2 regions of the Paenibacillus sp. 37 genome follow, and region 2 is predicted to be linked to the other one. Evidence: predicted binding sites of a transcription regulator. Region 2 holds the regulator's gene; the other holds the start of a gene.

Region 1 (12,683 bases), 1.0 Mb from region 2:
AACCACAGTGGCCATGCGCTCCTCAAAATCACGCTTTCACGTATCTCTACAGACATTTTATGCGATACACGTGCTGTGCGCATCTGGAAAAGGACTACGTCCGGAAATTTTCTGTACACATGACATTCATTATAGGGAGTGAGTTCGCGTAACGAATAAGCGAGGGACATACCATACATGTTAGGGGTGTGATGCATTTTAAGGAAGGCAAACCAAACAGAAGTGAGAAGAAGACCGAAAATCATGGAGTCTATAGATTAAATTGTTGGAAAAGTTTGGACGCGTAAGAATTTATTAAAAAACCCCCGTTTCTTCACGAAACGAAGGTTCATCAATTAAGCCATTAGCTTAAAAGCTATTCATTGAACAGCAGTTCCAAGTCTTACTTGGAAACCACCGTAACAACAATAGACAAAATCATAAATCCTGCACCCAGTACCACCGTTGCACGTTGCAGGAAGAGATCCAATCCGCGCGCTTTCGTTTTACCGAAAAGATGTTCCGCACCACCGGAGATGGCACCCGCCAAACCAGCGCTTTTCCCGTGCTGCAGCAATACTACAGTGATTAGACCGATCGAGAAAACAACGAGCAGCAATTTCAAAGCAATATCCATTCTTTCCACCTCCTACCCATGTGGGCATACATCTCACCATAAAAACAGTTACTTTAATTGTAACATAGCTATGGTTGTACTACAAGTAGTACAGTTTATACAATGCCCTAAATTTCACCATCTGCGTGATCCTTACGTTATACCATTACTTCGTTGCAAAAAAAGACAAGCCGGTTACCCGGCTTGCCCGTAAAAGCTGGATATCCAGCTTATTTTTTAAGGTTGTAGAATCCTTTAAGACCATTGTATTGAGCCAGTTCACCCAGTTGATCCTCAATGCGGAGCAATTGGTTGTACTTCGCGATACGATCTGTACGGGAAGGAGCACCCGTTTTGATTTGACCAGCGTTAGTTGCAACAGCGATATCAGCAATTGTGCTGTCTTCGGATTCACCGGAACGGTGAGAGATTACAGCTGTGTATCCTGCACGTTTAGCCATTTCGATTGCATCAAATGTTTCAGTCAATGTACCGATTTGGTTAACTTTGATCAGGATGGAGTTACCGATACCTTCGTCGATACCTCTGCCCAGACGCTCAGTGTTTGTTACGAACAGGTCATCACCAACGAGTTGTACTTTGTCTCCCAATTTCTCAGTGAGCAATTTCCAACCATCCCAGTCATCTTCGGACATACCGTCTTCGATTGTGATGATTGGGTATTTCTCAACCCATGAAGCCAGAAGGTCAACATACTCAGCGGAAGTGTAAGATTTACCTTCACCAGCAAGTGTGTACTTACCATCTTTGTAGAACTCAGTGGAAGCAACGTCCATACCCAGGAATACGTCAACGCCTGGTTTGTAACCAGCTTTTTCAATTGCTTCGATGATTGTAGTGATTGCTTCTTCGTTCGAACCAAGGTTCGGTGCGAAACCACCTTCGTCACCTACAGCTGTGTTCAAGCCTTTTGAGCTCAATACGGATTTCAAGTTGTGGAAGATCTCTGCACCTACGCGAAGAGCTTCTTTGAAGCTTGGTGCTCCAACTGGAAGAACCATGAACTCTTGAACGTCGATGTTGTTGTCCGCATGCTCACCACCGTTGATGATGTTCATCATTGGAACTGGCAATGCTTTAGCGTTGAATCCGCCCAGGTAAACGTACAATGGCAGGTCCAGAGCGTCAGCAGCTGCGCGAGCTACTGCCATGGATACAGCCAGGATTGCGTTAGCACCCAGTTTACCTTTGTTTGGCGTACCATCCAAAGTGATCATCAATTTGTCGATACCCAGTTGATCCAATGCATCCATACCGATAACTTCTGGAGCGATTGTTTCGTTTACGTTTTTAACAGCTTGCAGAACGCCTTTACCGAGGTAACGGGATTTGTCACCATCGCGAAGCTCAACGGCTTCGTGGGCACCAGTGGATGCACCAGATGGAACGATTGCGCGTCCGATTGCGCCGGACTCCAGGTATACTTCAACTTCTACTGTAGGGTTACCGCGGGAGTCGAGGACTTCGCGAGCGTACACGTCAGAAATAATAGTCATTTGTGATAATCTCCTTTAAATTTAAATTTATTATAAATTAGGACCACTTGTGTTTTCCCTTTTCCACTACGTTAGCAGAATTGTCCTCTGATCGCTGTTATCCCCTGATTCCTTTTGAACTTATTTTCATAAGTTGGAATCATGTGATAAAGGCGAACGCTAACGCTTCTTCAGACAATTTCTGCTTCCTTCGTTCAGGGGTACACTCCAAACTTCCCAATTTCATATATGTTGTTACGTAACTTATTTGCGGGTAGCGATGACAGATGTACCTGTCATTTCTTCCGGTTTAGGCAATTGCATCAGGTCAAGGATCGTTGGCGCGATATCTGCCAGGATTCCGCCTTCACGCAAAGTTACATTGGCATCCGTAACGATGAATGGAACGGGGTTCGTTGTATGAGCTGTGAACGGACGTCCTTTCTCATCGAACACCATATCCGCGTTACCATGATCCGCAGTGATCAGTACAACGCCGCCTTTGGCAAGTACCGCATCCACAACACGGCCCATGCACTCATCTGTTACTTCAACCGCTTTGATGGTAGGCTCCAGCATGCCGGAGTGTCCAACCATGTCAGGGTTAGCAAAGTTCAGAATGATGGCGTCATGTTTGTCTGCTTCGATCTCGCGAACACATGCATCAGCTACTTCATACGCACTCATCTCCGGTTGCAGGTCATACGTTGCAACTTTTGGTGAGTTGATTAGTACGCGAGTTTCGCCCGGAAGCTCCACATCACGACCACCGCTGAAGAAGAAGGTAACGTGCGGGTATTTCTCAGTTTCTGCAATACGCAGTTGTTTTTTATTGTTCTGTACCAGAACTTCACCCAGGGTGTTGTCGAGGTTCTTCGGCGAATAAGCCACATAACCTTCAACCGTCTCGCTGAACAAAGTCAAGCATACAAAGTGCAAGCCCACAGGGAACTTCGGACCACGATCGAAACCGCGGAAATCCTGGTTTGTGAATACTTGCGACAACTGAATCGCACGGTCAGGACGGAAGTTGAGGAAGATAACGGAATCGCCGCTCTCAACCAAACCTACCGGCTCACCATCCGCTTTGACGATAACCGTTGGTTCAACGAATTCATCAAATACGGACTTCTCATACGATTCTTCAACCGCTTTGAGTGGGTCAGTGTATTTTGGTCCATCTCCATAAACGATGGCACGGTATGATTTCTCAACCCGTTCCCAACGTTTGTCACGGTCCATCGCGTAATAGCGGCCTTGAACCGTTGCAATTTTACCTACACCGACTTCTTCAATCTTGGCGATCAGCTTCTGCATGAAGTCTTTACCACTGTCTGGCATAACATCACGGCCATCCATGAAAGCATGAATATATACATCATTCATTCCTTCTTTTTTGGCCAGATCCAGCATAGCAAACAGGTGGTCGATGTGACTATGTACGCCGCCATCGGACAACAAGCCGTAGAGATGAAGCTTTTTGCCGCTTTGTTTCGCTTCGCGAACCGCTTTGACAAGTGTTTCATTGTCGTAGAACTCGCCGTCACGAATGGATTTGGAGATACGGGTCAAATCCTGGTATACGATCCGGCCGGCACCAATGTTCAGGTGACCTACCTCGGAATTTCCCATTTGCCCTTCTGGCAAACCTACAGCTTCACCGCAAGCAGTGAGTGTTGTATGTGGGAATTGGCTCATGAAACGGTCGTAGTTCGGTTTCTTGGCTTGCGCTACCGCGTTGCCTTCCACCGTGTTACGTAGACCAAAGCCATCCATGATGATCAGTGCTACAGGTTTTGGAGCTGTCATCTTACTTCGCCCCCTCAACAAGCGCGATGAACGAAGCCGGCTGCAAGCTGGCACCGCCAACAAGTGCGCCGTCGATGTCGCTTTGTCCGAGGTATTCTGTTACGTTCTCCGGTTTAACACTGCCGCCGTATTGAATACGAACTGCATTCGCAACCGTCTCGTTGTACAGATCCTTCACCAGCGTACGGATGTAAGCAATAACTTCATTCGCATCTTGGGAAGTGGAGGATTTGCCTGTACCAATCGCCCAGATTGGCTCATAAGCGATAACAACTTGTGCCGCTTGCTCTGCAGACAGACCTGCAAAAGCAGCTACTGTTTGCACTTTGCATACGTCTTTTGTTTGGTTCGCTTCACGCTCTTCAAGCGTCTCACCAAGGCAGAAGATTGGAGTCAATCCGTGACGGAATGCTGCATGCAATTTTTTATTGACAGTCTCATCGGTTTCCGCAAAATATTGACGGCGCTCCGAGTGACCAATAATGACATAATCCACGCCCAGGTCTTTCAGCATTACGCCGCTGATTTCACCTGTGAATGCACCGTTGTCTTCAAAATGAAGATTTTGTGCACCAATTTTGATGTTTGTGCCTTTAACGGCTTCTACCAGAGATGGCAGATTCGTAAACGGTGCGCAGATTACAGTTTCCACGCCTTCAACTTCCGCTTTTCCTTTAACTTCCTGAATGAAGTCATTGGATTCGGAAACCGTTTTGAACATTTTCCAGTTACCTGCGATAATCGGTGTTCTCATGGGTTTCAACTCCTTCATGCTATAGGCTACTAAAACTTACTTGTCGTTCAATGCCACTACGCCTGGAAGTACTTTACCTTCCATGAACTCGAGCGATGCACCGCCACCTGTAGAGATGTGGTTCATCTTGTCAGCCAATTTGAACTTCTCAGCTGCTGCTGCGGAGTCACCGCCACCAATTACAGTGTAAGCTTCTGTCTCAGCGCAAGCTTCCGCTACTGCACGAGTACCGTGGGAGAATGGCTCAATTTCAAATACGCCCATTGGTCCGTTCCACACAACCAATTTGGAGTTTTTGATTACATCAGCATAGATCTCACGTGTTTTAGGACCGATGTCGATACCTTCCCAATCTGCTGGGATACCATCGATGTCAACGATTTGTGTGTTTGCTTTCGCACTGAAATCGTCAGACACTACGATATCTACCGGCAGGTAGAAGTTTTTACCCAGTTTTTTCGCTTTTTCGATGAAACCGAGCGCAACATCAAGTTTGGAATCATCCAGCAAGGATTGTCCAATTTCATGTCCTTGTGCCTTGAAGAACGTGTAAGTCAGACCGCCACCGATGATCACGTTGTCTGCAATGTTCAGCAGGTTGTCGATTACATCGATTTTGTCTTTAACTTTGGATCCACCAATGATAGCTGTGAAAGGACGCTCAGGGTTGGAGATTGCTTTACCCAACACTTCAAGTTCTTTCTCCATCAACAAACCGGACACTGCTGGAAGCAAGTGAGCGATTCCTTCAGTCGAAGCGTGTGCTCTGTGAGCCGCGCCAAACGCATCATTAACGAAAACGTCAGCCAGTTCAGCAAATTGTTTTGCCAGTTCCGGATCGTTTTTCTCTTCGCCTGCGTGGAAACGAACGTTTTCAAGCAACAATACGTCGCCGTTGTTCAGTTCAGCGATTTGAGCTTTAACAGCGCCACCAACAGAACCGTCAGCTTTAACAACTGTTTTACCAAGCAATTCAGACAAACGCTCAGCTGCTGGAGTCAAACGCAAAGATTCAACCACTTCGCCGTTAGGACGACCCATGTGGCTTGCCAAAATGACTTTAGCGCCTTTTTCAATCAAGAAGTTGATTGTAGGAAGCGTCGCACGAATACGTTTGTCATCTGTAATTTTACCATCTTCGAGCGGCACATTGAAATCTACACGGACAAAAGCCCGTTTTCCTGTCAATTCGATATCGCGTACACTTTTTTTGTTCATCTGTATTTCCTCCGCACCCATGTATTTGGTGGACCAATCAAGAGCTAAAATCCCTTGTCAATCCTGGTGTTTTTGAGAAATTTGCAAAATGTAGATATATAAAGAGCGGAAACAATATAGCATCTGTTTCCGCTCTATGTTATTGCAGATATTACTTAATCATTTTTGCAAAGTGCTCCAAAGTGCGAACCAATTGTGCAGTGTAGGACATTTCATTGTCATACCAAGCTACAGTTTTAACCAATTGTTGGTCGCCAACAGTCAGAACTTTAGTTTGAGTTGCATCAAACAGGGAACCGAAAGTGATTCCTTGGATATCGGAAGATACGATTTCGTCTTCTGTGTATCCGAAAGTTTCTGGATCGGAAGCTTCTTGCATAGCTGCGTTAACTTCTTCAGCAGTTACTTTTTTGTTCAGAACAGTTACGAGCTCAGTCAGGGAACCAGTAGCTACTGGTACACGTTGAGCTGCACCATCAAGGATGCCTTGCAGTTCTGGGATTACCAGACCGATTGCTTTAGCAGCACCAGTTGTGTTAGGGATGATGTTTTCAGCTGCTGCGCGAGCACGACGGAAGTCACCTTTAGGGTGTGGAGCATCCAACGTGTTTTGGTCGCCAGTGTAAGCGTGAATTGTAGTCATCAAACCTTGAACGATTCCGAATTTGTCTTGCAGTGTTTTTGCCATAGGTGCCAGGCAGTTTGTTGTGCAAGATGCGCCAGAGATTACAGTTTCAGTACCGTCGAGGATTTCATGGTTTACGTTGTAAACGATGGTTTTCATGTCGCCAGTAGCTGGTGCGGAGATAACAACTTTCTTAGCTCCACCTTTCAAGTGTTTCTCAGCTGCTTCTTTCGTTGTGAAGAAACCAGTACATTCCAGAACGATATCTACGCCCAGGTCGCCCCAAGGAAGTTCTTCCGGGTTACGGTTAGCCAATACTTTAACTTCTTTGCCGTTCACTTTGAAGAAGCCATCGTGTACTTCAACATCGCCATCGAAACGACCTTGAGTTGTATCATATTTGAGCAAATGAGCGAGCATTTTAGCGTCAGTCAAGTCGTTGATTGCTACTACCTCGATGCCTGCTACATTTTGAATACGGCGGAATGCCAAGCGTCCGATACGTCCAAAACCGTTAATACCTACTTTAATCATGAGTAAGTTCCTCCCAAGTTTTGATTAATTTTTTATGAAACTTATATATTCAAGACAGACGGTGAAGTCCGTCAAGACAACAATAGTTGTGATGCAAAGTAAAACCTTATTCCATTTCAGCAACGATGACTTCGGCAGCAGCCTCATCAATAATCAGAATATCTTCCTGACCAAATCGCAACACAGAATGTATAGCAGCAGCTTTGCTTTTGCCACCTGCGATTCCAATCACAACATCGGTTCGTTCAATATCCTGAAGTCGCATACCCAGTGTAAGCATGGTATGTACCACCTTACCCTGATCGTTAAAGTAATAACCGAAAGATTCAGATACGGCACCTTGCTCCTGAAGTTCATCTATAATCTCCGTCGCAAGTTTACGTCTTGTCGCCATCTCCACGGCATCACCAATTCCATGAATAACAATCCGCGATTTCCGAATCAGCTGCAGAATCTCCTGAACACTAGGGTCCTGGATTAATGATTCATAGGCATGATCACTAAGCAAATCCGGTACATGCAGGAGTTTGTATTGCGCCCCTACCCGCTTTGCCATTGTAGATGCAATCGTATTTGCCTGAATTTCAAGGCTTTCTCCAAGTCCACCGCGTGCCGGTACGAACCAGACACCTTTAAGCGATGTTGGCGGATTTAGTTGTTCTGCAACTTCGGCCGTTGTTGAACCGCCAGTAACGGCGACAACGTCGTTATCACTCATGATATTGCCGAGAGCCTTCGCTCCGGCTCTGCCCAGTTCCCTTTTGGCAAATGGAGAAATATCCGAATCACCAGGAACCACAACTACCTTTTGCAGACCGTAGGCTTGCTTGATGCGCTCTTCCAGCTCGGATAATCCAAACAACTCTTTGGCTACGGGCTCTAACTGCTGCAGCAAATCATACCCTGCCTCGCTGATCTTCATTCCTGCACTGTCAATTTCAATAAGTCCCTGAGCCTTTAACAGATCGGTCTCAGCCCTCAGAACCCGCTCGGTCATCTGCATGGAATTAGCTAACGTTCTCCGTCCGATCACATCCGATAACATGATCTGTTGCAGAATCGTATACCTCTTTTTCAAGATATCCATGAGATCAGGCAGAAGCTGCTTTTGTACTTCTAAAATCGTTCGCATGCTTTCCACTCCCGCAAGTTCTCGTTCTAAGCTCTCTTTCGTGGCCCTAAAACGTCCCGGGTTAACTTTTTAAGTCCCACGTCTATTCTACCTAAAACTGACGTGACATGCAAGTGTTTCAACGTGTTATTTCGACACGCATTCAGCGTTTGTACGCGCCTATTTTCACAATCCTAGACTTCCATGATCTAGGACTAGCTCACGCATACCATATATAGAAGAAACGAATGAATTCAATCTACATATCGCTCAGAATCACATTTCATACGGCATGTCCAAAACCTCTAATAGCATTTACTTAAATGTACTCTTTATCCACTCTTCTTCATCATGATCATTTTTAGGTTAATCCAAACCAATACCACAACGAACTGCTTGCAATTAAATATTTCATGAGCTATAATCATTATTGCTGTCACATAATGTGCGCCCGTGGTCCAATGGATATGACGTAGGCCTCCGAAGCCTGAGATCCAAGTTCGATTCTTGGCGGGCGCGCCATTTTTATTTAACAGCTCATAACCCATTTAACCAATGAAACCGGAAAGGTTTCTTTTTTTTGCAAGTTAGTTTGACTTTCTTTGACTTTTTGTTTGGAATTGTTTATTATGTGGGTAATACGGTAACAGTTTAAGTATAAACACCAATAACATTTACATTCCAAGGAGGTTTTTCACGTGAGTTTTATTCCAATGGTCGTTGAACAGAGCAACCGGGGTGAGCGCGCCTACGACATCTACTCCAGATTGCTGAAGGATCGTATTATTTTCCTTGGTAGCGATGTTAATGACGTAGTGGCTAATGCCATTATGGCACAGATGTTGTTCCTGGCTGCGGAAGATCCGGAGAAAGACATTCACTTATACATCAACAGCCCAGGCGGATCGATTACAGCCGGTATGGCGATTTACGATACAATGCAGTTCATCAAACCGGATGTATCTACCATCTGTGTAGGTATGGCGGCTTCCATGGGTGCATTCTTGCTGAATGCCGGTGCAAAAGGTAAACGTTTTGCATTACCAAACAGTGAAATTATGATTCACCAACCACTTGGTGGTGCACAAGGTCAAGCTTCCGACATCGAAATCCGTGCTCGCCGCATCCTGAAAATGCGTGATACCTTGAACCGCATCATCTCTGAGCGTTCAGGTCAACCGCTTGAGCGGATTGAGAAAGATACAGATCGTGACTACTTCATGAGTGCTGCTGAAGCCGCCGATTACGGTATCATTGATAAAGTTATCGAAAACGTAGGTTCCCAAGGCATTTAAGTGTTATGTAGACCCCGGTCTACGAGTTAACATATCAACACCTAACGTCAGCAACACCCCATTGTGTTGTCTATACGGGAATAAGCCCTCATCATGATTATGATGAGGGCTTATTTTTTCATTTTATAAGAAAGATAACTTAAGAGTGCATAATAATGATTTCTTTATTTGGTTCCAGATACATTACTGAAAGGTTCAGTTCCTTTAGGGAGAAGTTCTTTATACGTAAATGGCATTTCAGGGAATCCCTCTGCGTACGCCGTATACTCATACAACTGGAAGAACACGACCACACCCGTTGGTGTCACATAGAAATCCTGATCTTTATTCAACCCTTTATAACCTTCCAGGTATCCACCGCGAGCTTTCAGCTGTTCGCCGACTTTTTTACCCAACGTCTCACGCATAGTTTTGTTGTTTTGCAGCACATCATCTAACGTAAGCTCCTTGCCTGTGTCCAGTGCAAAGGTGTGGCCCGTACGGGTTGTCATACCATGAGCGCCAGCATAATCTTCGTATCGTTGTGTAATGAGTCCCAGCACGCCTTTTTCGTTGTACGTCACTACATAAGAGCTCTCAAATGCATATGGACGGTTGGCTGTTGCACCGCCGAATTCAGATGTCTGTTTCTTGAAGTCAGCTACATAAGCATCCACTTCGTCTTTCAGCACTTTGTTGATTGCCGCTTCAGCTTCTTTGCTGGCAAGTCCACTCACTTGCGGATATTGAACATCGACTTCAGCATTTTTTACAGTGACATTAACTGTTGCCGCTTTAATTTTAACGTTATTTTGTTTCACCTTGCTGAGTGTCAACGTTTTGGTTTTGCCATCCCAATTCCCCTGTACACCCAGATAATCTCTCATTGCTGAGAATGGAATATATAATCGACCCTGAATCAATTTTGCTTCCACCTGAGGGTAATAACCGTTAATGTACACGTTTGGTTGTCCATCAATCAGGCTAACGGTCATCGCATTGTTGGCTGCTGTTACCGTATATGACTTGGTTTTCGCATCATATTTCAGCGTTCCACCCGCTACATCTTTTACTGCCGTAAGAGAGACCCATGTCGATCCACCTTGAAGAAGCCCTTTTTGAGTCAGTGTTTTTCCACCCGATTTCAGAGTTACCTCAGCCGGGGTTGTCACTTTAGAGGATACCGATGCTGCCTGAACCGAACTGTCCTGCCATACCGAACCACTACCTACAATAATTCCTGCTGCAAGCAACGCACTTGTCCATTTTTTCCATGATGTCATATATAAAACTCCTCTCTGAATTCACAATTAGGGATCATTGCGTATGTAATCCTGACCTGATCGCATATCTCATACGCTCACCTCTCTATTATAATTAACCCAATTTCGGAAAGGTTTACAGCTCGAGTTACAATGTTGATGAATATCAGGCGGAAAATATAATGGGTTATGACCTTTTTGTCACGAACAACTATACAAAAAAGATACCAATATACAGCATTTCATGTTGCTTCAAAAAGGTATCCTCCTATCTAACTTCATCAAAGTTTGCTTTTCCAACAAAAAAAGACTCTGTCCACAGGACAAAGTCTTTGTCATTATTTCGTTGTACTCTTCAAATGACACTTGAGAAGGTTACTTGAGCTTACAGTCCTTAATTCGATCTTTTATTTCATTTCATACGTGATATTCAGGATTGTACTTACTTTAACCTGGCCTGTTTCAATCTCCGTACCACCTGCTGTATCTTGTGCTTTGGACATCAACGCCTCGCTTGCATAGAATACAGGCACATTAGCATCACCTTGGCTCACGGAAAGAACAGCACCAAGTTGACGTTTAACTGCTTTTGCAATGGCGCCAGCTTTCACATCTGCATTGGCAACAGCTTTCTCAATCACTTGTGATTCATAACTTTCCGGATTTTCTACAGTAAAGCGTACGTTCTCAATATTGTTGGCACCCGCCCCTGAAGCAGCATCGAGCAGCTCGCCGATCTTGTCCATCTGACGATACGTGACTGTCAGTGTATGATGCGCTGTGTATCCTTTGATTTGTTGTCCGTCTTTTTCGCTATACGTATAATTGGGTTGTACAGAGAACTGACTGGTTTGAATGTCGTCTGCACTGATCTTCCACGTATTCTTCAGCAAGTTGGATACCTTTTGAACTTTGGCAGCATTCGCTTTTTGAGCAGATGCAGCTGTCTCTGCAGTACTGTTCACACCAATGGACAGATAAGCAATATCAGGCTTCACCTGAATCTCACCTTTACCCACGACGTTAATCACATTCTGTTGTACCCCTTGAACCTCTGCAGCATAAGCATAGTTCCCTGGCGCAACCCATGCGGTTCCTCCTACAAGCAACGTACTTGCTACCAGCACTGCACCAAACGGTTTCATCCATTGTTTACCCATCACGATAGCCTCCTTATGTGTTAACATCTCAAACTTTAATCGATTTGATACCTTAACAGACGGGACAAATTCCATAATGTTGCACTTGACGATAGCATAAACGTGAAAAACGCAAAAAAGCCCCTTTCGGGACTTCTTCATTGGATTGATCATATCTTATTGGTTTTCGAGCTCTTCCTTGCTTACCAGACTAACTAAAGCGTTTACAGCCTGTTCGGCATCCGCGCCTTCTGCACTAATCTGGATTTCCGTACCTGTGCTAATTGCAAGGCTCATGATCCCCATGATACTTTTTGCATTAACTTTTTTGTCGTCCTTCTCGACGAACACTTCAGACGAGTACTTATTCGCTTCTTGAACGAACAGTGCCGCAGGTCTGGCATGGAGACCCGTTTTCAAACGGACAACTACCGGGTGCTTTGTCATGGAAACTTACCCCCTATTATGAAATCTGGACATTAAATACACAATTATATTTAAACAACATTATACCATTAACCCGTGCAGGACACTAGAAGAAAAAACTCAGGGTGCTTTGGAGGACATTATCTTGCCCTAATTTCATCTTTTGCACAGCGCATCCAATGACCTAAGTGAGTCTCACAGATCCTTAACGGCTGACTTTCCCGACCTTTCTGTTCAGCAGAAACAGCCGACCTTGTTACTTTACCCTACTCCGTCTTAACCATAACGTTCTGTGCGTACTTTCTCAGCCAGTTCATCAATTTTACGAAGCCGATGGTTCACTCCCGACTTGCTGACTGTACCTTTAAGGAGCTCGCCAACTTCCTTCAAGTTGATATCCGGATGAGCGAGTCGAACCTCCGCCACTTCGCGAAGTTTCT
Region 2 (12,683 bases):
TTGTCATATCCTCGCTCTTCCCAGTAACCGATATGTTCGCTGTCGATGAGTTCAATGCGATTTAACCATTTTACCGATTTATAGGCATACATCTGAGGAATGACGAGCCGTACCGGACCGCCAAGATCAGCTGGGATGGGTTTGCCATCATGCATGACAGCCACCATAATATCCTCCATTTGTGCTTGATCCATCGTAATCGCATCTGTATACACACCATCACCGGAATAAAACTTCACACTATGAGCCTCTGGTTTGACCCCGGCTTGCTTCAAAAGCTGTGCAAGTGAGATGCCTTCCCAGGTATTTTTATATACAGACCACCCTGTCACACAGTGGAAATCACTAACCTGTACGGTACGCGCGAGCTTCACGAACTGTTCCCAGTTCCAGACCTGTGCCCGTTCAACCAATCCATCAATACGGAAAGACCAGTTAGCATTGGAGAAGGTCGGTATGGGCGTAACCGTATATACGCGGAAATGACCTTCAGCCCCGCCTCCAAGGGGAGGTGAAGAGGCGGACAGCGGTTGTGGCAGAGGAACCATACGGTTAGGATCGTTCTCCAGCATGCTATCAATACTATTATCGATCTTGAGATTTCGTCCTACCCAGGATATAAAAGTAGGACCAAGAGTCACGGCGAGACCAACCCCCACAGCAGAGCGGATAAAAGCTCGTCGTGTATACAACGGTTGAGGTCGCTCCACAGATTTGAGGGGATCTCTCTCGGAACTGCGATCAAACTGGGAAGAAGATACAGCAGCTGGAGTTTCTTTTTCATCCGATATTGAATCAGATGGATCAGCTGTATTTTGAGTTCGTGTTGAAGCTGTAGTGGTTTTAACCGCACGACGTGCAGGGTCCTTTAACCATTTGGTCCGAGTGATGGAGTGATAGATAATATAAGGTAAGCCCACCCAAGTCAGCAGGTCATGGATCAAAAGTGCAGCATTCGACCATCGAGGTCCAGCCAGCTTGAACTGCCATAATACAATACCCGAGAGGAGCCAGCCTACCAGCAGAGCAAGAACAAAGATGGTGTTCACCCTCTGCCATGGTCTGTTACGAAGCTGTTTCCAGTGCTTTCCGGCCAAAATCAAGTAATATACTACGGGTGCCAGCATAGCTAGCCCAACGATGATATGTAGCCATTTTAACCAGACACGTCCAATTCCGAGTATCTCGCGCCAAAAGCCGCCTACCAGCATAAGACCTGTTATAGCAAGGATCACAACAATCCAGGCATTCCAAGCATGGATGGAAACCAATTTTTTGCCGTAACCTTTGCGTCTGTTCTTTAACCATTGCTTCAAGTGCGATCACCCCATATAGGTTAGTAATGAGTTTATTCAGAACTTTAATATGTAATAGCTAGCTGTGAATGGAGTACGTGATCTGTGTAAAGGTGCAATGCGAGATGGTTATACGATTGTTCATGGGCTACTTATGAAAGTAGTACACTTGACTGCTAAACCTTATCTCTATATCTATATACCTTATTATAGAGTTTTTGGATCACTTTCTTCAAACGAACAGAAGGGAGGGGATCGTTATCCCATCTTGGGTTCAGAGAATGTGCTAATCTGTCGAATTCAGGTTGGAGACAAGACACCGTAGATGAAGATATCATGATATCAAAAGGTTGATTAAAAATGCTTGCTAAATAAATCATGACATGATATATTATTTCTTGTCGCTTCAAACGAATGATTGTCATAATCATTTTAAAGGTGATGAAAACAAAGTGTTGACAGTAAGTTAGTTAACATGATACGATAAGATTCCTGTCCGGTTGACAAACGTCAACATAAACGGACATACAAGTTCCTTGAAAACTGAACAAATGGATAGTAACTTTTGATTCACAATGAATCGTCAGATTCAAAATGAGCTTATCGCTCTTTTCAATACTTTATTGGAGAGTTTGATCCTGGCTCAGGACGAACGCTGGCGGCATGCCTAATACATGCAAGTCGAGCGGACTTGATGAGAAGCTTGCTTCTCTGATGGTTAGCGGCGGACGGGTGAGTAACACGTAGGCAACCTGCCCTCAAGTTTGGGACAACTACCGGAAACGGTAGCTAATACCGAATAATTGTTTTCTTCGCCTGAAGGGAACTGGAAAGACGGAGCAATCTGTCACTTGGGGATGGGCCTGCGGCGCATTAGCTAGTTGGTGAGGTAACGGCTCACCAAGGCGACGATGCGTAGCCGACCTGAGAGGGTGATCGGCCACACTGGGACTGAGACACGGCCCAGACTCCTACGGGAGGCAGCAGTAGGGAATCTTCCGCAATGGGCGAAAGCCTGACGGAGCAATGCCGCGTGAGTGATGAAGGTTTTCGGATCGTAAAGCTCTGTTGCCAGGGAAGAACGCTTGGGAGAGTAACTGCTCTCAAGGTGACGGTACCTGAGAAGAAAGCCCCGGCTAACTACGTGCCAGCAGCCGCGGTAATACGTAGGGGGCAAGCGTTGTCCGGAATTATTGGGCGTAAAGCGCGCGCAGGCGGTCATTTAAGTCTGGTGTTTAATCCCGGGGCTCAACCCCGGATCGCACTGGAAACTGGGTGACTTGAGTGCAGAAGAGGAGAGTGGAATTCCACGTGTAGCGGTGAAATGCGTAGATATGTGGAGGAACACCAGTGGCGAAGGCGACTCTCTGGGCTGTAACTGACGCTGAGGCGCGAAAGCGTGGGGAGCAAACAGGATTAGATACCCTGGTAGTCCACGCCGTAAACGATGAGTGCTAGGTGTTAGGGGTTTCGATACCCTTGGTGCCGAAGTTAACACATTAAGCACTCCGCCTGGGGAGTACGGTCGCAAGACTGAAACTCAAAGGAATTGACGGGGACCCGCACAAGCAGTGGAGTATGTGGTTTAATTCGAAGCAACGCGAAGAACCTTACCAGGTCTTGACATCCCTCTGACCGGTACAGAGATGTACCTTTCCTTCGGGACAGAGGAGACAGGTGGTGCATGGTTGTCGTCAGCTCGTGTCGTGAGATGTTGGGTTAAGTCCCGCAACGAGCGCAACCCTTATATTTAGTTGCCAGCACTTCGGGTGGGCACTCTAGATAGACTGCCGGTGACAAACCGGAGGAAGGTGGGGATGACGTCAAATCATCATGCCCCTTATGACCTGGGCTACACACGTACTACAATGGCCGGTACAACGGGCTGCGAAATCGCGAGATGGAGCCAATCCCAACAAAGCCGGTCTCAGTTCGGATTGCAGGCTGCAACTCGCCTGCATGAAGTCGGAATTGCTAGTAATCGCGGATCAGCATGCCGCGGTGAATACGTTCCCGGGTCTTGTACACACCGCCCGTCACACCACGAGAGTTTATAACACCCGAAGTCGGTGGGGTAACCGCAAGGAGCCAGCCGCCGAAGGTGGGATAGATGATTGGGGTGAAGTCGTAACAAGGTAGCCGTATCGGAAGGTGCGGCTGGATCACCTCCTTTCTATGGAGAATCGTTTCCTGCAACGGAAACATTCAAATACGCAGGTTCTTAGAACCTGCACCAGCAACACAGTTACTTATCCATTTGTTCAGTTTTGATGGAATTTGAGGGGCCATAGCTCAGCTGGGAGAGCGCCTGCCTTGCAAGCAGGAGGTCAGCGGTTCGATCCCGCTTGGCTCCACCAAACAATTTCATCTATTTGGCTTGTTCTTTGAAAACTAGATATCGAAACGAAACAAACGCGAATTAGAACATTCCTTTAAGCTGATCTTGTGTAAACAAGTGAAGTGTTTATAAGGTAGATTGCTGGAGCGAGTGATCGAAATGGAGTGACTTTTGGCTTTGGACGTAGTCCAAAACAAGGGAAGCGACAGCTCGAACACAAGCGCAATGGTTAAGCTACTAAGAGCACACGGAGGATGCCTAGGCGCTAGGAGCCGATGAAGGACGTGGCGAACAACGAAACTGCCTCGGGGAGCTGTAAGCAAGCTTTGATCCGGGGGTGTCCGAATGGGGAAACCCAGCTGGGGTAATTTCCAGTTACTCACAACTGAATACATAGGTTGTGTAGAGGCATACCAGGGGAACTGAAACATCTAAGTACCCTGAGGAAGAGAAAACAATAGTGATTCCGTCAGTAGCGGCGAGCGAACGCGGAGAAGCCCAAACCAGAGAGCTTGCTCTTTGGGGTTGTGGGACGTCTCACATGGAGTTACAAAGGAACCGGTTAAGCGAAGAGGTCTGGAAAGGCCCGCCAAAGAAGGTAAAAGCCCTGTAGTTGAAAGTCTGTTCCCTCCGAGACGGATCCCGAGTAGTGCGGGGCACGTGAAACCCCGTATGAATCCGGCAGGACCATCTGCCAAGGCTAAATACTTCCTAGCGACCGATAGTGAAGCAGTACCGTGAGGGAAAGGTGAAAAGCACCCCGGAAGGGGAGTGAAATAGAACCTGAAACCGTGTGCTTACAAAAAGTCAGAGCCCGTTTTAGGGGTGATGGCGTGCCTTTTGTAGAATGAACCGGCGAGTTACGTTCCCGTGCAAGGTTAAGGTGAAGAGCCGGAGCCGCAGCGAAAGCGAGTCTGAATAGGGCGACATAGTACGTGGACGTAGACCCGAAACCGGGTGATCTACCCCTGTCCAGGGTGAAGGTGCGGTAACACGCACTGGAGGCCCGAACCCACGCATGTTGAAAAATGCGGGGATGAGGTGGGGGTAGCGGAGAAATTCCAATCGAACTCGGAGATAGCTGGTTCTCCCCGAAATAGCTTTAGGGCTAGCCTCGGAAAACAGAGTCGTGGAGGTAGAGCACTGATTGGGTGCGGGGCCCGCAAGGGTTACCAAGCTCAGTCAAACTCCGAATGCCATAGACTTACTTCCGGGAGTCAGACAGTGAGTGCTAAGATCCATTGTCAAAAGGGAAACAGCCCAGACCATCAGCTAAGGTCCCCAAGTGTGTGTTAAGTGGGAAAGGATGTGGAGTTGCACAGACAACCAGGATGTTGGCTTAGAAGCAGCCACCATTGAAAGAGTGCGTAATAGCTCACTGGTCGAGTGACTCTGCGCCGAAAATGTAACGGGGCTAAACACACCACCGAAGCTATGGCTTGGATCGACTTCACTGCTTCTTTGAGGCGGTGTTTACCACAAGGACATTTTTGTCTGACAAGAGACTCTATCTTGGATGACCAAATGCTTCCCAGGGGATAAACACAGGACTTCGAAGCTGGAGTGAAGTCGATCCAGGGGTAGGGGAGCGTTGTATAAGGGTTGAAGGTGTACCGTAAGGAGCGCTGGACATTATACAAGTGAGAATGCCGGTATGAGTAACGAAAAGATCAGTGAGAATCTGATCCGCCGAAAGCCTAAGGGTTCCTGAGGAAGGCTCGTCCGCTCAGGGTAAGTCGGGACCTAAGGCGAGGCCGAAAGGCGTAGTCGAAGGACAACAGGTCGAAATTCCTGTACCACCGTAAGCCGTTATGAGCAATGGGGGGACGCAGTAGGGTAGTGACGCGGACTGATGGATGTCCGTCTAAGCAGTAAGGCTGATGTGTAGGCAAATCCGCACATTGTAAGGCTGAGCTGTGATGGGGAGCGAAAATTATAGTAGCGAAGGTCATGATCTCACACTGCCAAGAAAAGCCTCTAGCCAGGTGATGGTGCCCGTACCGCAAACCGACACAGGTAGGCGAGAAGAGTATTCTAAGGCGCGCGGAAGAACTCTCGTTAAGGAACTCGGCAAAATGACCCCGTAACTTCGGGAGAAGGGGTGCCCCGGTAGTGTGAATAGCACGAGGGGGCCGCAGTGAAAAGGCCCAAGCGACTGTTTAGCAAAAACACAGGTCTGTGCGAAGCCGTAAGGCGAAGTATACGGGCTGACGCCTGCCCGGTGCTGGAAGGTTAAGGGGAGTGGTTAGGGAGTAATCCCGAAGCTGTGAACCGAAGCCCCAGTAAACGGCGGCCGTAACTATAACGGTCCTAAGGTAGCGAAATTCCTTGTCAGGTAAATTCTGACCCGCACGAATGGCGTAACGACTTGGGCGCTGTCTCAACGAGAGATCCGGTGAAATTTTAATACCTGTGAAGATGCAGGTTACCCGCGACAAGACGGAAAGACCCCATGGAGCTTTACTGCAGCTTGATATTGAATTTGGGTACGATCTGTACAGGATAGGTGGGAGCCTTTGAAGCATGAGCGCCAGCTTGTGTGGAGGCAACGTTGGGATACCACCCTGATCGTATCTAGGTTCTAACCTGGTACCGTAATCCGGTGCGGGGACAGTGTCAGGTGGGCAGTTTGACTGGGGCGGTCGCCTCCTAAAGAGTAACGGAGGCGCCCAAAGGTTCCCTCAGAATGGTTGGAAATCATTCGAAGAGTGCAAAGGCATAAGGGAGCTTGACTGCGAGACCTACAAGTCGAGCAGGGACGAAAGTCGGGCTTAGTGATCCGGTGGTACCGCATGGAAGGGCCATCGCTCAACGGATAAAAGCTACCCTGGGGATAACAGGCTTATCTCCCCCAAGAGTCCACATCGACGGGGAGGTTTGGCACCTCGATGTCGGCTCATCGCATCCTGGGGCTGAAGTAGGTCCCAAGGGTTGGGCTGTTCGCCCATTAAAGCGGTACGCGAGCTGGGTTCAGAACGTCGTGAGACAGTTCGGTCCCTATCTGTCGTGGGCGTAGGAAATTTGAGAGGAGCTGTCCTTAGTACGAGAGGACCGGGATGGACGTACCGCTGGTGTACCAGTTGTTCCGCCAGGAGCACCGCTGGGTAGCTATGTACGGACGGGATAAACGCTGAAAGCATCTAAGCGTGAAGCCCCCCTCAAGATGAGATTTCCCAGTATGTAAGACCCCTTGAAGACGACGAGGTAGATAGGCTGGGGGTGGAAGTGCAGCAATGCATGGAGCTGACCAGTACTAATCGGTCGAGGGCTTATCCAAATATGCAAGTGACAATTCGCGTGTTTCGTTTCGAATCTAGTTTTCAGAGAACAACAACTCTGAAATGTTAGTTAAGCTATGCGTTTGGTGGCGATGGCGGAGGGGTTCCACACGTACCCATCCCGAACACGACCGTTAAGCCCTCTAGCGCCGATGGTACTTGGACCGCAGGGTCCTGGGAGAGTAGGACGCCGCCAAGCGAAGAACCACTGCCGATGTTATTCGGTGGTGGTTTTTATTTGTTTATTTAAGGGGATGCGAAAGCATCTCTTATTTGACTTTGTAAGAATCCTCTGACACACTCTAAGGGGTACATATATCACATATCAGGCTATGATTTGGATTGATAATAACTCTAGCGAATGGGGTGTAGGACAACATGGAAATTCAGAAATTGACGGTAGATGATTTTGAACCAGCGATGGCACTCTCCGAATATGCTTTTCAGGTGGTAATGAATGATGAACAAAAAGAAAAGCGGCGGAGTCAGTTTTCGTCACAAGATATATGGGGTGTATATGAGGACGGGCAGCTAGGAGCCAAACTTCACATCATTCCTTTTCACACCTATATTCATGGCAGAGCGTTCGAGATGGGCGGTATTGCGGGTGTAGCCACCTGGCCAGAGTATAGACGCAAAGGCTGGGTAGCGGGTCTACTGAAGCATGCGTTGGAAGAAATGAATCGCAACAAACAGAGCATATCATTCTTGCATCCATTCTCTTTTGGTTTCTATCGGAAGTATGGATGGGAGACGTATGTTGAATTTAAACGTTATAAAGTACCTACAGCTCATTTGCCTATGAAAAAAGCGACACCTGGAACAATTCGGCGTGGGGATCCGGGCCTCAGCATATTAAAGGAAGTATACAGTGCTTATGCTGAGCGTTATAACGGAACTCTGGTTCGGGATGATGCAAGGTGGGAGAATTCAGTTCTGGTTAATGGAAGCAGCCAGAAGGCTGTATATTACGATGAAGCTGATGCAGCACAAGGTTATCTTTTATATGAGGTTAAGGAAAATAAGTTTACTATTAAAGAGATCATCTATCTGAACGAAGAGGCTAGGCAAGGACTGTGGACCTTCATTGCTAACCATGATTCCATGATCGAGGAAGTTACGTTGCAGGCACCTGCCAGTGATACACTTGCCTTCCAATTGGATAACCCGAGGATTCAGCAGGAGATTGTACCTTATTTTATGGCGCGTATCGTTAGTGTGGAGCAGTTTATATCCCAGTATCCCTTTGCAAATCAGGACTCACCGTTGCAGATTGTTCTTCAGGTAGAAGATGCACACGCTCCATGGAATGAAGGGGTATGGCAATTAAACGTGGCAATGAACGGAACAGCGTCCATATGGAAAACTTCGGAACCAATTACTGATGATCAGACCATTAAGGTGGATATTCAATCCCTTACCGCAGTGCTGATGGGGTATCGCAGACCAACGGAAATGGCACGGATCGGAAGAATTCACGGACCAGAAGCAGCAATCAAGGCTTTGGAACAAGTGATTCCTGAACGGGAAACCTATTTGCTCGATTTCTTCTGATGACTATTCCCACTGCTCCATTTAACTTGATTAGCTTATATAGAAATACGGCGTGATTGAAAGACAAATGGACTTCTCCAGCAATTTTGGGGAGGTTTTTTTGTGTCTGGGGAATATTTCGTGTAAAATCGTAAAAAATGAATAGTGACCCCACTTGGCAAAACCACAAAATATGCTATAATGGTTATAAAGTCAAAGAAAGTCAAAGTCAACTAAAGGTTTAATACTTAAGTAGCTTTCTTTCTACAATCTGATGCATGATCGCCAATATACGGGATTCATCTCATCGGAGGATCAAGGGAATATTAAAGGACCTTCGTGCTTCCTTCGCTCTCCTATTGACACCTGTGGAAGCAAGATTCGCTGTTTCCCTGATTGGTTAAATGGGTAGAGAAGGTGTACTCTGTGGGGGCGTGTGGGTCCTTATTGACTTAACGTTTCAGACAGTGGAGGATGATTGGATGCGTAATATCTCTGATATTATCGAACGATATCTGAAGAGTATTTTGCATGAAAGTCCCGAAGGAATGGTTGAAATTCAGCGTAATGATCTGGCAGATCAATTCTCATGTGTACCTTCCCAGATCAATTATGTCATCAGCACACGTTTTACACTCGAGAAGGGATACCTGGTAGAGAGTAAACGCGGCGGTGGTGGTTATGTTCGCATACAGCGTATTGAATTACCGGCCCAATCAGCTCTGCATAATCATTTGCACCATAGTATTGGTGAAGAGATCGGGCAGACAGCTGCCGAAGGTCTGATCTATCAATTGGAAGAAGCGCGCTTCTTGAGCAAGCGGGAAGCCGGGTTGATGCGAGCTGCTGTATCTAGAGAGGTTATATTAGTCAAACTTCCTTACCGGGATCAAATTCGTGCCAGAATGTTGAAGGCGATGTTAATATCTTTGCTCGGTAAATGAAAACTATCGGGGTCAAAGGAGGTACATCAATATGCTGTGCCAAGAATGCAATAAACGTCCGGCGACACTTCATTTCACGAAAATCGTAAATGGGGAGAAGACGGAATTCCATATTTGTGAGTCATGTGCCCGTGAAAAAGGGGAAATGATCCCTGGAACAGCAGGTGGGTTTTCCATTCACAACTTGTTGTCCGGATTGCTTGATTTTGATCCAGCCAGCAAAAGTGGATCGGCAGGAACACCACCTGCAAAAGCACTTCAATGTGAAGAGTGTGGTATGACGTACGCACAATTTAGCAAGATAGGCCGGTTCGGCTGCAGTTCATGTTATAAATATTTTGACAGCCGTCTGGATCCTTTGTTCAAGCGGGTTCACGGTAATACGTCCCATGTAGGCAAAGTGCCTGCACGAGCTGGTGGTCGCATCAAGGTGAAACGGCAAATCGCTGATCTGAAGCGGGAGCTCCAGGAGAGTATCGCGCAAGAGGAATTTGAAGAGGCGGCCCAGATCCGTGACCAGATCAGAGGACTTGAAAAAGGAATAGCTCAGGAGTAAAGTTTGTCATGAGTAGGAGGGATGCGTAATGCCTAATCTGCGCTTTACAGAGAAGGCGCTCAGCGACTGGATGCGCAGTGATGCGGCTGATTCCGAAATCGTCATTAGCAGCCGTGTCCGGATTGCACGCAACCTTCAGCATGTTCCGTTTCCGATGCTGGCTTCCAATGAGCAATCGGAAGAGGTGCTGAATAAGCTGAGCGAAGTACTTCAATACGATGACGTTCATGCCTTTGGGGATTTTCATACGTTGGATCTGATCGATATTGACGAACTCGACAAACGGGTGCTGGTGGAGAAACACCTCATCAGTCCAAGTCTTGCGAATGAATCCAGGAATGGTGCGGTTATTCTCAGTGAGGATGAGTCTGTCAGTATTATGATTAACGAAGAGGATCATCTTCGTATCCAGTGCCTCTATCCGGGGTTCCAGGTGAAGGAAGCCTGGGAGAAAGCTTCCGCAATAGATGATGCTTTTGAAGCGCACGTGGATTATGCTTTTGATGACCGCAGAGGATACTTAACCAGCTGTCCTACTAATGTAGGTACAGGTGTAAGAGCATCGGTTATGATGCACTTGCCTGCCCTGGTGATGACACAGCAGATTGGCCGCATTTTAACCGCAGTTTCCCAAGTAGGATTAACTGTAAGGGGGATATACGGTGAAGGTAGCGAGGCGATGGGTAACCTGTTCCAGATCTCGAACCAGATTACATTGGGACAGACCGAACAGGAAGTCATCGAGAACCTGCATGGTGTTGTGTTACAGATGATAGGTCATGAGCGTACAGCCAGAGAACGGTTAATGACCGACTCCAGACTTCGGATTACGGATCGGGTCATGCGTTCTTACGGCATATTGTCTCATGCAGCTATTGTTGATTCCAAGGAAGCTGCACAGCGCTTATCGGATGTACGCCTTGGCGTGGATCTCGGCTTGTTGGATGGACTGTCCATCACGGTAATGAATGAGTTGAATGTGATGACACAGCCGGGATTTTTGCAGAAAACATTCGGGGAAGATATGCGCACAGATGAGCGAGATATCTACCGAGCTCAGTTGATTCGTGATACGATCAATGCAGCGAAGCAGTCCTAGTTTAGCCTGATTTTGTATTGAAATATGGTTTCATGCCGCATTGCGGCTTTTATATAATAAGGCATGTACAAATGCCAAATGACTTTATTCGCAGCACGGCTGCAAACAAAAATGATATGAAGAATACGACGGTTATTTCATTACATGACCTCGTTTTATCCAAAACCATGGAGGTGCAGGAGATATGATGTTTGGAAGATTTACGGAACGGGCCCAAAAGGTGCTCGCACTCGCGCAGGAAGAAGCTGTCCGTCTCGGTCATAATAACATCGGTACTGAGCATATTTTGCTCGGCCTCATTCGTGAAGGCGAAGGTATCGCAGCCAAAGCACTGATCGGCCTGGGACTCGGATTGGAAAAAATTCAGGATGAAGTAGAAACGCTGATTGGCCGTGGCCAAGAGCAACCTACCAACATTGCATATACGCCACGTGCGAAAAAAGTAATTGAACTATCTATGGATGAAGCTCGAAAATTGGGCCATACCTATGTAGGCACAGAGCATATCCTGCTCGGATTGATTCGTGAAGGCGAGGGTGTTGCAGCACGTGTGCTCAATAACCTGGGAATTAGCCTGAACAAAGCACGTCAACAAGTGCTGCAATTGCTTGGCAGCAGTGAAGCTGTATCCAGCCATAATGGCACACCTGCCAATGTAAGCACACCAACGCTAGACAGTCTGGCACGTGACCTCACGGCTTATGCGAGAGAGAACAACCTGGACCCAGTCATTGGGCGTAGTAAAGAAATTGAACGTGTCATCCAGGTGCTCAGCCGTCGTACCAAGAACAACCCGGTATTGATCGGTGAGCCAGGTGTAGGTAAAACAGCGATTGCTGAAGGCCTTGCACAAAAAATCATTGCAAATGAGATTCCGGAAACATTGCGCGACAAACGTGTAATGACCCTAGATATGGGTTCTGTAGTCGCTGGAACCAAATATCGTGGTGAGTTCGAAGATCGTCTGAAAAAAATCATGGATGAGATTCGCCAAGCAGGTAACATTGTCCTGTTTATCGACGAATTGCATACCTTGATTGGCGCAGGCGGAGCTGAAGGTGCCATCGATGCTTCTAACATTTTGAAACCGGCTCTGGCTCGTGGAGAATTGCAATGTATCGGTGCGACAACACTGGATGAATATCGTAAATACATCGAGAAGGATGCAGCGCTTGAGCGTCGATTCCAACCGATTACTGTAGATCAGCCTTCTCCGGAAGAAGCGATTCAAATCTTACATGGCTTGCGTGACCGTTATGAGGCGCATCACCGTGTGAAAATTACGGACGAAGCAATTGTGCAGGCGGTTAAACTGTCTGACCGTTACATTACAGACCGTTTCTTGCCAGACAAAGCGATTGATCTGATTGATGAAGCGGGTTCCAAAGTAAGATTGAACTCTTACACGATCCCACCAAACCTGAAACAACTGGAAAGCCGTCTGGAAGATATCCGTAAGGAAAAAGACGCTGCAGTTCAAAGTCAGGAGTTCGAAAAAGCAGCAGCTCTGCGTGATACGGAACAAAAAATTCGTGAAGAGCTGGATGTAACGAAGAACCAGTGGAAAGAGAAACAAGGTCGCACCGATTCCGAGGTTACTCCTGAGGATATCGCACAAGTGGTAGCCAGCTGGACAGGAA

Evidence for each region. The regulator CtsR, encoded in region 2, represses protease genes until heat stress. The targets are predictions, from matches to a motif close to ATGGTCAATAAAGGTCAAACA.
Region 1: clpP (ATP-dependent Clp endopeptidase proteolytic subunit ClpP) is a predicted target of CtsR. The motif match lies at 8,732-8,752, and genes of this name have one in related genera.

What each region holds. Positions count from the first base shown of each region.
Region 1 is NZ_CP043761.1:180,193-192,875, reverse strand. Features, by position in the region: gene secG (preprotein translocase subunit SecG) at 383-616, opposite strand; gene eno (phosphopyruvate hydratase) at 826-2,112, opposite strand; gene gpmI (2,3-bisphosphoglycerate-independent phosphoglycerate mutase) at 2,356-3,900, opposite strand; gene tpiA (triose-phosphate isomerase) at 3,902-4,654, opposite strand; gene F0220_RS00905 (phosphoglycerate kinase) at 4,691-5,872, opposite strand; gene gap (type I glyceraldehyde-3-phosphate dehydrogenase) at 6,024-7,031, opposite strand; gene F0220_RS00895 (sugar-binding transcriptional regulator) at 7,138-8,163, opposite strand; tRNA gene F0220_RS00890 (tRNA-Arg) at 8,590-8,664, shown strand; gene clpP (ATP-dependent Clp endopeptidase proteolytic subunit ClpP) at 8,841-9,437, shown strand; gene F0220_RS00880 (stalk domain-containing protein) at 9,602-10,699, opposite strand; gene F0220_RS00875 (SIMPL domain-containing protein) at 11,086-11,838, opposite strand; gene F0220_RS00870 (HPr family phosphocarrier protein) at 11,995-12,264, opposite strand; gene whiA (DNA-binding protein WhiA) at 12,520-12,683, opposite strand, start outside.
Region 2 is NZ_CP043761.1:6,240,752-6,253,434, reverse strand. Features, by position in the region: gene F0220_RS26915 (molybdopterin-dependent oxidoreductase) at 1-1,316, opposite strand, end outside; rRNA gene F0220_RS26910 (16S ribosomal RNA) at 1,916-3,468, shown strand; tRNA gene F0220_RS26905 (tRNA-Ala) at 3,577-3,652, shown strand; rRNA gene F0220_RS26900 (23S ribosomal RNA) at 3,861-6,910, shown strand; rRNA gene rrf (5S ribosomal RNA) at 6,994-7,110, shown strand; gene eis (GNAT family N-acetyltransferase) at 7,290-8,465, shown strand; gene F0220_RS26885 (CtsR family transcriptional regulator) at 8,927-9,388, shown strand; gene F0220_RS26880 (protein-arginine kinase activator protein McsA) at 9,420-9,944, shown strand; gene F0220_RS26875 (protein-arginine kinase McsB) at 9,973-11,043, shown strand; gene F0220_RS26870 (ATP-dependent Clp protease ATP-binding subunit) at 11,228-12,683, shown strand, end outside.